Regions from separate parts of the Brenneria populi genome, predicted to be linked through region 3. Evidence: predicted binding sites of a transcription regulator. Region 3 holds the regulator's gene; each other region holds the start of a gene.

Region 1 (2,192 bases), on a different contig from region 3:
TAGTCGCCCTGTCCATAGCGACCCACAATCGGGCGAAAAACGCCGTCGGTCAGCACGGTGTATCCGGCGTACCCGGTATTAGGGTCATAATTACGGTTGTGATTAATGACATCGATGATTTTGGTGACGGATTCTTGCTGGGCGGCGGGATAAGTCAGCGGGTCGAAACGCGCCGGCGCGGCGATGCCGGTCTGCTTGAGCGCTGAATTGAATCCCGCGTGAAATGCGGCATAGGCTTTTTTCCATGCGGCGCTATTCAGCGTCGGAGAGGCTGAATCATCAGCCAGCTGTTGCGGACCGGGATAGCCCGCGGCAACCGCCACGTCGGAGATGATGCGGTCGGTCAGCGGGTTGATATTAACGATATTGTCGCGGCCGGATTGCAGCGACGGGGCGAGGGCGTTCAGGCAGATGGCCCGCGGGACGTTGCTGAGCTGGCAGTTGGTGCCGCCGGATTCGATGGCTAAAAGGCGCAGTGGCGATGACAATCCAGAAATATCAATATGATAGTTTCCCTTTTCGTCGGTTTGCGCCTGCCGGCGCTGGCCCTGCTGATCCCGGATGATGATGGTGGCGGGCAGGTGAATTTCGCGATGCGTGACGTGGCCCGTCAGGGTTGTTTCCTCTCCCAGCCTGGCGCCTGATAGCGCCTCGATAGCGCTTGGTTGTTTTGCATTATGCGCGCCGGCGGGCGCCGCATACGCCGGCAGCCAGGGGGCGGAAAACAGTATCGCGCAGGCCATTCCTTCAGAAAAACGTTTAAACATGATTAGACATATCCTTTGTTGCGGGAGTCGGAAACACTTTTTGCAATTTTACACGCCGCCAAATGACTTATGCGCTTAACTTCGTTAAAAGTTTAGGATTTTTATTATGCGTCCAATCCGCTCCGGGGGGATGTTTAAACTTCTCTGCGCCAAGATGAAGAAAAAACAGGTTGGAAATGAAGAAAACTCCGTTTCCCGTTCAGCGGCGTAAATCCTTCCAGGCCTTGCGCCGCCTGAAGCCAATCGTTTGCGTAAAAACCTCTGTCAAGACCTATCTTCATTAGGGAGAAACGGTTTACACTATAGGCCAGTACCCAAAAGGGTGATTGTATTCCAGTATAGAAAGTTAGCTGAGTCAGGAGATGCGGATGTTAAAGCGTGAAATGAACATTGCCGATTATGATGCCGACCTGTGGCAAGCAATGCAGCAAGAAGTGGTGCGTCAGGAAGAGCACATTGAACTGATTGCGTCTGAAAACTATACCAGCCCACGAGTCATGCAGGCGCAGGGTTCTCAGCTAACGAACAAATACGCTGAAGGCTATCCGGGCAAACGTTATTACGGCGGCTGTGAATACGTCGACGTCGTTGAGCAGCTGGCTATCGACCGCGCCAAAGCGCTGTTCGGCGCAGATTACGCCAATGTTCAGCCTCACTCCGGCTCTCAGGCAAACTTCGCCGTCTATACCGCGCTGCTGCAGCCGGGCGATACCATTCTGGGTATGAACTTGGCGCACGGCGGCCACCTGACTCACGGCTCGCCGGTAAACCTGTCCGGTAAACTGTATAACGTCATCCCTTACGGTATCGATGAAAACGGCAAGATCGATTACGACGAGATGGCGGAGCTGGCCCGCACCCATAAACCCAAAATGATCGTCGGCGGTTTCTCCGCTTATTCCGGCGTCGTCGATTGGGCGAAAATGCGTGAAATCGCCGATAGCATCGGCGCCTATCTGTTTGTCGATATGGCGCACGTCGCCGGTCTGATCGCGGCTGATGTGTATCCGTCTCCGGTGCCTCACGCGCATATCGTAACCACCACCACGCACAAAACGCTGGCCGGCCCGCGCGGCGGCCTGATTTTGGCGAAAGGCGGCGACGAAGATCTGTATAAGAAACTGAACTCCGCCGTTTTCCCCGGCGGTCAGGGCGGCCCGCTGATGCACGTCATCGCCGGTAAAGCCGTGGCGCTGAAAGAGGCGATGGAGCCGGAATTCAAGGTCTATCAGCAGCAGGTCGCCAAGAACGCCAAGGCTATGGTCGAGGTGTTCCTGTCCCGCGGCTACGACGTGGTGTCCGGCGGAACAAGCAACCATCTGTTTTTGCTGGATCTGGTCAGCAAAAACATCACCGGTAAGGATGCCGATGCCGCGCTGGGCCGCGCCAATATTACCGTCAACAAAAACAGCGTGCCGAACGATC
Region 2 (2,192 bases), on a different contig from region 3:
TTACGATCTTTTGCCGGCGAACGGCAGCCAACTGGTGCTGTTTGACGTGAATCGCACCATCAACTTCGGGCCGTTACTGCGTGATTCCGCTGATCGCGCCGTCGGCCAACTGCTGCCGCAGGCGCCGCGCCGTTATGACACCACGGTGATTGCCAACGCGGCGCCGGACAGCGCGCATGCCGTCGCTTTCGATGTGAAAGCGGGGGAGACGCGGGGCAGTTCGCGCGATCTGGGCATTGATTATCCGCGCGATGTCTACTCGCTGTCGCACGTCGCCTTGCCCTTTCCGGATAGCGACTCCCTGTATGGCCGTTTTTCGCAGCATCCCCGCGAGTTCGGTTTGCCGCTGGGCATGATTGCGGCCAGAGGAGAGCGTTCGGTGCTGGTGGTGGATCTGGATACGCTACTGCGGCTCTCCTCCAATCCGTTTTTTCCTTACCTGATACAGCGTATTGAGGAGAATATTCCGCAATAGCCGGCGTTATTTCATCGTGAATGGCGCCGGCCGTCGGCCAATCGCCCGCCGCCGCCGGCGGGTTTGGGTGAAATAATCTAATTTTGGTGTATTTTTCGCATTATTTTAATTAATGCATGGGGCGTTTTTTCTCCGCGATTAATTATCATGTAATCCATTTTTCATGGCGATAATTTTATTTTTTATCCAAAAATACAATTTTTTATACTGATTATCATTTATTTTTTAAATTATCTTTCTGTTTCCGGTGATTTGCCCCCGTGCGGCGGAAGGTGTTTTCCATATAGATTATCTTATGTCTGAGGGGATAGTTTAACCGGCGTTTCGGTGGTAAGTTCATTATCAAGATATCGTTTGCGTGGCGGCTGTCAGCGCCCGAACGCAGTGCTCCGAACAGAGGGAAATCATGGCTAAGCAGACTCCGTTATATCAACAGCACCTGGCGGACGGCGCCAAAATGGTTGATTTTCACGGCTGGATGATGCCGCTGCATTACGGCTCCCAGCTCGATGAACATCACAGCGTCCGTCGCGATGCCGGTATGTTTGACGTATCCCATATGACCATCGTGGACTTGCGCGGCGCCAGAACCCGCGAGTTTCTGCGCTATCTGCTGGCGAACGATGTCGCCAGGCTCACTCAGCCCGGCAAGGCGCTCTATACCGCCATGCTGAATGCGTCCGGCGGGGTTATCGACGATCTGATCGTGTATTTCATCACGGAAGAGTATTTCCGGCTGGTGGTGAACTCGGCCACCCGTGAGAAAGATTTGGCCTGGATAGCCCGGCACGCCGAACCTTTTATGGTCGACGTGCGCGAACGCCAGGATTTGGCCCTGGTGGCCGTTCAGGGGCCGCAGGCGCAGACCAAGGTGCAGAGCCTGCTCAATGATTCCCAGCGGGCGAAAATTGCGGGGATGAAGCCGTTTTTCGGCGTGCAGGCTGATGATTTTTTCATCGCGACAACGGGTTATACTGGTGAAGCCGGCTATGAGATCGCGCTGCCGAAAGAGCAGGTGGTTTCACTGTGGCGGCGGCTGTTGTCCGCCGGGGTCAAACCGTGCGGATTGGGGGCGCGCGACACGCTGCGGCTGGAGGCCGGAATGAATCTCTACGGACAGGATATGGATGAAGGCGTTTCGCCGCTGGCCGCCAATATGGGCTGGACGATCGCCTGGCAGCCGGAAGATCGCCAGTTTATCGGTCGTGAGGCTCTGGAGCGTCAGCGTGAAAAAGGCACCGAACAGCTGGTCGGGCTGGTGATGACCGCAAAGGGCGTGCTGCGCAACGATCTGCCCGTGCGCTTCACGGATAGTGAAGGGGTGATGCGGGAAGGGGTGATTACCAGCGGATCCTTTTCGCCTACGCTGGGTCTGAGCATTGCGCTGGCGCGCGTTCCTGCCGGGATCGGCGAGCAGGCGATTGTCCAGATCCGTAACCGCGAGCTGCTGGTGCATGTCACCCGGCCGGGCTTTGTCCGCGCCGGAAAACCGCTGGTGCAATATTAACGCTACCCCATCGGTATCAGAGGCGACCGGTCGCCCCGTGTATCTCGATGTTTAAACGATCGGCATTAGAGTATGCGGCCAATTTTAATCGTTTTGTGAAGGAAGGAGAAAGTGGCAATGAGCGATGTACCAGCAGAACTAAAATATACCGCTTCGCATGAATGGGTGCAGTCTGAGGGTGAAGGCGTTTATCTCATCGGCATTACCGAA
Region 3 (2,192 bases):
GCAGATTAATCGCCCTTGCGGCGATGACGCGCACAATGTCTTTCAGATGGTGGGGGACCTTTTTATCCAGACCGGCGCGCAGTATGCGATGAAAGAATATATCCAGCCTGTCGCATTCCCACCATCCGTCCATATAGCTTTCGCCCAATCCCAGAGAGCCTTCACGCAATACGCGTTTAAAAAAATCGGGATTTTTTACCTTAATATCAAAAGGGCGGGAGCCGTTGATTTTGATATCGGCCGTGTCCAGCATTTCACGAACAATTTGAAACCAGGAGTCGCCACGGCTTCCTACTCCTTCTACGTCCTCTACACACGATGAACTCATAATTTCTCCCTACCTTGCTGCTCACGGTGAAAAACGGCAAGGAAAGCATAGACAATTTTTTACCCAATATCGGCATCGGTGGGTATCACCCATCGTCTACCCTCTGAATAACAAGAGGAAAATGAAGAGAAAAAGCCGGTACGCAAATACGTAGGGGCACTCATCCTTAAAATAAATACGCACATCCGATATGCGCTCGCACTATACCCTTCATACTTCGAGCCGCAGGCGCGTTGATGAAGAGTCGTTTATCTGAACAAGCTCATCGGGCGCACCCCTGCCGCTTTCCTGCGTTCGACATCTGTTGGGTATCAAGGATAGTGAATAAAAGAGATAAAAATGCTTGTTGTCGTTGAACCGCTAATTAGTTTATGACTGCTTCAGCCAGGGTACAAGTATAAATTGGCTGAAGCAGAGTAGGGGCATATGGCTTTGGCAGGGGATAAAACCGCGTGCGTTCTCAGGAATAGCGGCGATAATCGCGGAACGGGCCGTCGGCGACGGAACGGCGCTCGATTAGCGTAGGGTGAACCTCGATGACCTGTGCCTCTTCGCGTTTGCTGGTGATACGGTCTAAAAGCATCGACAGGGCGGACTGTCCCAGGCGTTCTTTCGGCTGGTGAATAGTGGTCAGCGCCGGAGTGAAAAAGCGGGCGTGGCGCACATTGTCGTAGCCGATGACTGATATATCCTGAGGAACGCGCAGCCCTAACTCATCCGCCGCGCAGATTGCGCCCATCGCCATAATATCTCCGCCGCAGAAAACGGCCGTGGGGCGATGTTTCTGCGCCAGAATTTGCTGCATCGCTTTATAGCCGGATTCGGGCTCGAAATCGCCTTGCACGATCCATTCATCATGAATCTGAATCTCGGCGTCTTTCAGCGCTTTTAAAAAGCCGAGATAGCGTCCGCTGCCGGTATTCCGCTCCAGGGTACCGTGAATGGCGCCGATCTCCCGGTGACCGCGTTCGATAAGATAACGCCCCGCCATATAGCCGCCTTCAAAAGCGTTATCAATAATGGTATCGGTAAAATCGCTGTGGGCTTCGCCCCAATCCATCACCACCATCGGAATACTGCGGTAGTCTTCCAGCATGGCGAGTAATTTAGGCGGGTATTCGGCGCACATCACCAGCAGGCCGTCGACGCGCTTTTGCGCCAGCATCGAGAGATAGGCGCGCTGCTTATCGATGTCGTTATGCGAATTGCACAAAATCATCGTGTAGCCTTTGGCATAGCAGCCGTTTTCCACGGCTTCGATGATCTCCGCAAAGTAGGGCGCTTCGCTGGAGGTCGCCAGCAGGCCGATGGACTTGGTGTTATTCACCTTAAGGCTGCGCGCCACGGCGCTGGGGGAGTAGTGTAATTCTTTAATGGCGGCCCTGACGGCCGCTTTGGTTTCTTCGGCGACGAAACGTGTTTTATTTATCACGTGCGATACGGTTGTGGTCGAAACGCCCGCGCGCTTCGCCACATCTTTGATCGTTGCCATGTAACAATGACTCCTAACCGACTCGTTATGGTCGTATGTATATAGTTAATCGTTTGCCTGCGTTTAACGTTCTCTTTCTATGTAAAAAAACAGAATTTCACAGGGAGAATGCCGAATGTTGTACCTGAAGGGGCAAGGCTGACTTTTTCAACCAATACGCGGCGTGTCGTCAAACAGCGAATTTTGTCCGATCTGACACGAAAGTGAAAGCGGTAATTTATCTATTAGTGATACGCCGGTACGAGTTTTTTTAGTCGGGCTATGAAACAATTGCTATTGTTATATAAGACCTGCTTTCGCCCGCCATAAAGTTCCGGCGTTAAAGTCGGTTAATATTTTTTCTGTTCATTTTTGTAACAAAGGAGATGCCGA
Region 4 (2,192 bases), on a different contig from region 3:
CCGGCACGCTAACCGAAGGAAAGCCGCAGGTTACGGATATTTTACCTGCGGCGGGAGTCAGCGAGGCCGCGCTGCTGGCGCGCGCCGCCGCCATAGAATCCGGCTCGTCTCATCCGCTGGCAAAAGCCATCGTGCAGCGGGCGCTGGCGACCAGCGCATTTTTACCTGTCGCGGACGATCTACGGACGCTGGCGGGCGTCGGCGTCGAAGGCACGATTGCCGGTAAGCGTCTGCAGATTAGCTCTCCGGCCAAACTACCGGCGGATATGCTGGATGCCGACTGGCGACAGCGCGTCGCAGCGTTGGAAAATGAAGGGAAGACGACGGTCGTCGTACATGAAGACCGCCTGGTGATGGGGCTGCTGGCATTGCGCGACACATTGCGTCACGACGCCGGCTCGGCGCTGGACGCGCTGCGAGAGCTGAACATTCGCTGCATTATGCTGACGGGCGATAATCCCCGCGCGGCGGCGGCGATCGCCGGCGAGTTGGGCATCGAGTACCGCGCCAGCCTGCTGCCGGCGGATAAAGTGGCGGCGGTCGGCGAGCTTAATCGCCTTCACCCCACGGCGATGGTGGGGGACGGCATTAATGACGCCCCGGCGATGAAAGCGGCCGCCATCGGCATCGCCATGGGCGGCGGCACCGACGTCGCGCTGGAAACGGCGGACGCCGCGCTAACCCACAGCCGCCTCGGCGGATTAGCCATGATGATCCGTCTATCGCGGGCCACGCAGCGTAATATTCGGCAGAATATTACGATTGCGCTGGGGCTGAAGGCGCTGTTTCTCATCACCAGCGTGCTGGGGATAACCGGCCTGTGGCTGGCGGTGCTGGCGGACTCCGGCGCCACGGCATTGGTCACGGCCAACGCTTTGCGGTTGCTGAAAAAACGGGATGGATAGAGATCCTCGGCGGCGTCAGGGGGTTATCTCCTGACGCCGGAGACGGGCGGTTAGCCGCCCTTACGCAGCAAATAGCGATAGGGCAACCGTTCGGTCGCCTGCGCCAGCAGGCGATGGTCCATATACCGGCAGAATCCGGGAATATCGCGGGTTGTCGCCGGATCGTCCGCCAGGATCAATAGCGTTTGTCCGGGACCCATCTGGCGTACCGTTTTGCGTACCATCATCACGGGTTCGGGACAGCGTAATCCCTGCGCATCAAGGGTCTTATCGGGATTGGCGAAAGGATCGGTCATCAACGTTCTCTGCAGTTAAGGAGCAATAAATAAAACCAGCATAGTTTACGCCGGGGATTTTCAGGCGCAAGCCACGACAACGTTTGCGCAAAAAACAACCATTGCATTGCGAAGATAAATGCGTATCATGCGGCGCGCATGCACAGACGTGCGGCATGGCCGCGCGAAATATTTCTTGGGTTCCCTCACCCCAATAACCAAAAAGGTCGCAGACATGTATCGATTTACCGCCCAACAGCGGCTGACGGCGCTGGTATGGCTTTCGCTATTTCATATTCTGATCATCACATCCAGTAATTATCTGGTGCAGCTTCCGGTGTCGATTTTCGGTTTTCACACCACCTGGGGCGCGTTTACCTTTCCGTTTATTTTCCTGGCTACCGACCTAACGGTGAGGATTTTCGGCGCGCCGTTGGCCCGCCGCATCATCCTGACCGTTATGGTGCCCGCGCTGCTGGTGTCCTATCTGATCTCCGTGCTGTTTTATCAGGGAGAATGGCAGTCGTTCAGCGCGTTGGGACAGGTCAATATCGTGGTCGCCCGCATCGCCATCGCCAGCTTTATGGCCTATGTCCTGGGGCAAATTCTGGATGTTCACGTCTTTAACCGGCTGCGCCAGCGTAACGCCTGGTGGGTGGCCCCCGCCGTTTCGACGCTGTTCGGCAATCTCAGCGATACGCTGGCTTTTTTCTTTATTGCGTTTTACCGCAGCACCGATCCCTTTATGTCCGCCAACTGGGTTGAAATCGCCATGGTGGACTATACGTTTAAACTATTGATAAGCATGCTGTTCTTTCTGCCGATGTACGGCGTGATGCTGAATATGGCGCTGAAACGCCTGAGCGAGCGGCAGCCCGGCATGCCTTATCTATCAGTGGAAAACCGCCGCTAAACGGCGTTTTGCCGGCCGAATAGGGCGGCGAAACGCTGCTAGGCTACGCGTCTGAATTTATGGTTTGTGACAACAATCCGCTTGTTTTTACTCGCGGAA

The links. The regulator PurR, encoded in region 3, represses purine synthesis genes. The targets are predictions, from matches to a motif close to CANGCAAACGTTTGCNTG.
Region 1: glyA (serine hydroxymethyltransferase) is a predicted target of PurR. The motif match lies at 1,004-1,021, and genes of this name have one in related genera.
Region 2: gcvT (glycine cleavage system aminomethyltransferase GcvT) is a predicted target of PurR. The motif match lies at 819-836, and genes of this name have one in related genera.
Region 4: tusA (sulfurtransferase TusA) is a predicted target of PurR. The motif match lies at 1,274-1,291, and genes of this name have one in related genera.

Annotation. Positions count from the first base shown of each region.
Region 1 covers NZ_JAYWTM010000007.1:146,562-148,753, forward strand. Annotated here, with positions in the region: gene VSX58_RS10610 (GDSL-type esterase/lipase family protein) at 1-767, opposite strand, end outside; gene glyA (serine hydroxymethyltransferase) at 1,136-2,192, shown strand, end outside.
Region 2 covers NZ_JAYWTM010000006.1:435,823-438,014, forward strand. Annotated here, with positions in the region: gene VSX58_RS09525 (alpha/beta hydrolase) at 1-475, shown strand, start outside; gene gcvT (glycine cleavage system aminomethyltransferase GcvT) at 882-1,982, shown strand; gene gcvH (glycine cleavage system protein GcvH) at 2,100-2,192, shown strand, end outside.
Region 3 covers NZ_JAYWTM010000001.1:398,620-400,811, forward strand. Annotated here, with positions in the region: gene cfa (cyclopropane fatty acyl phospholipid synthase) at 1-328, opposite strand, end outside; gene purR (HTH-type transcriptional repressor PurR) at 789-1,820, opposite strand; gene cydH (cytochrome bd-I oxidase subunit CydH) at 2,192-2,192, shown strand, end outside.
Region 4 covers NZ_JAYWTM010000009.1:202,195-204,386, forward strand. Annotated here, with positions in the region: gene VSX58_RS12545 (zinc/cadmium/mercury/lead-transporting ATPase) at 1-905, shown strand, start outside; gene tusA (sulfurtransferase TusA) at 956-1,201, opposite strand; gene VSX58_RS12555 (7-cyano-7-deazaguanine/7-aminomethyl-7-deazaguanine transporter) at 1,416-2,093, shown strand.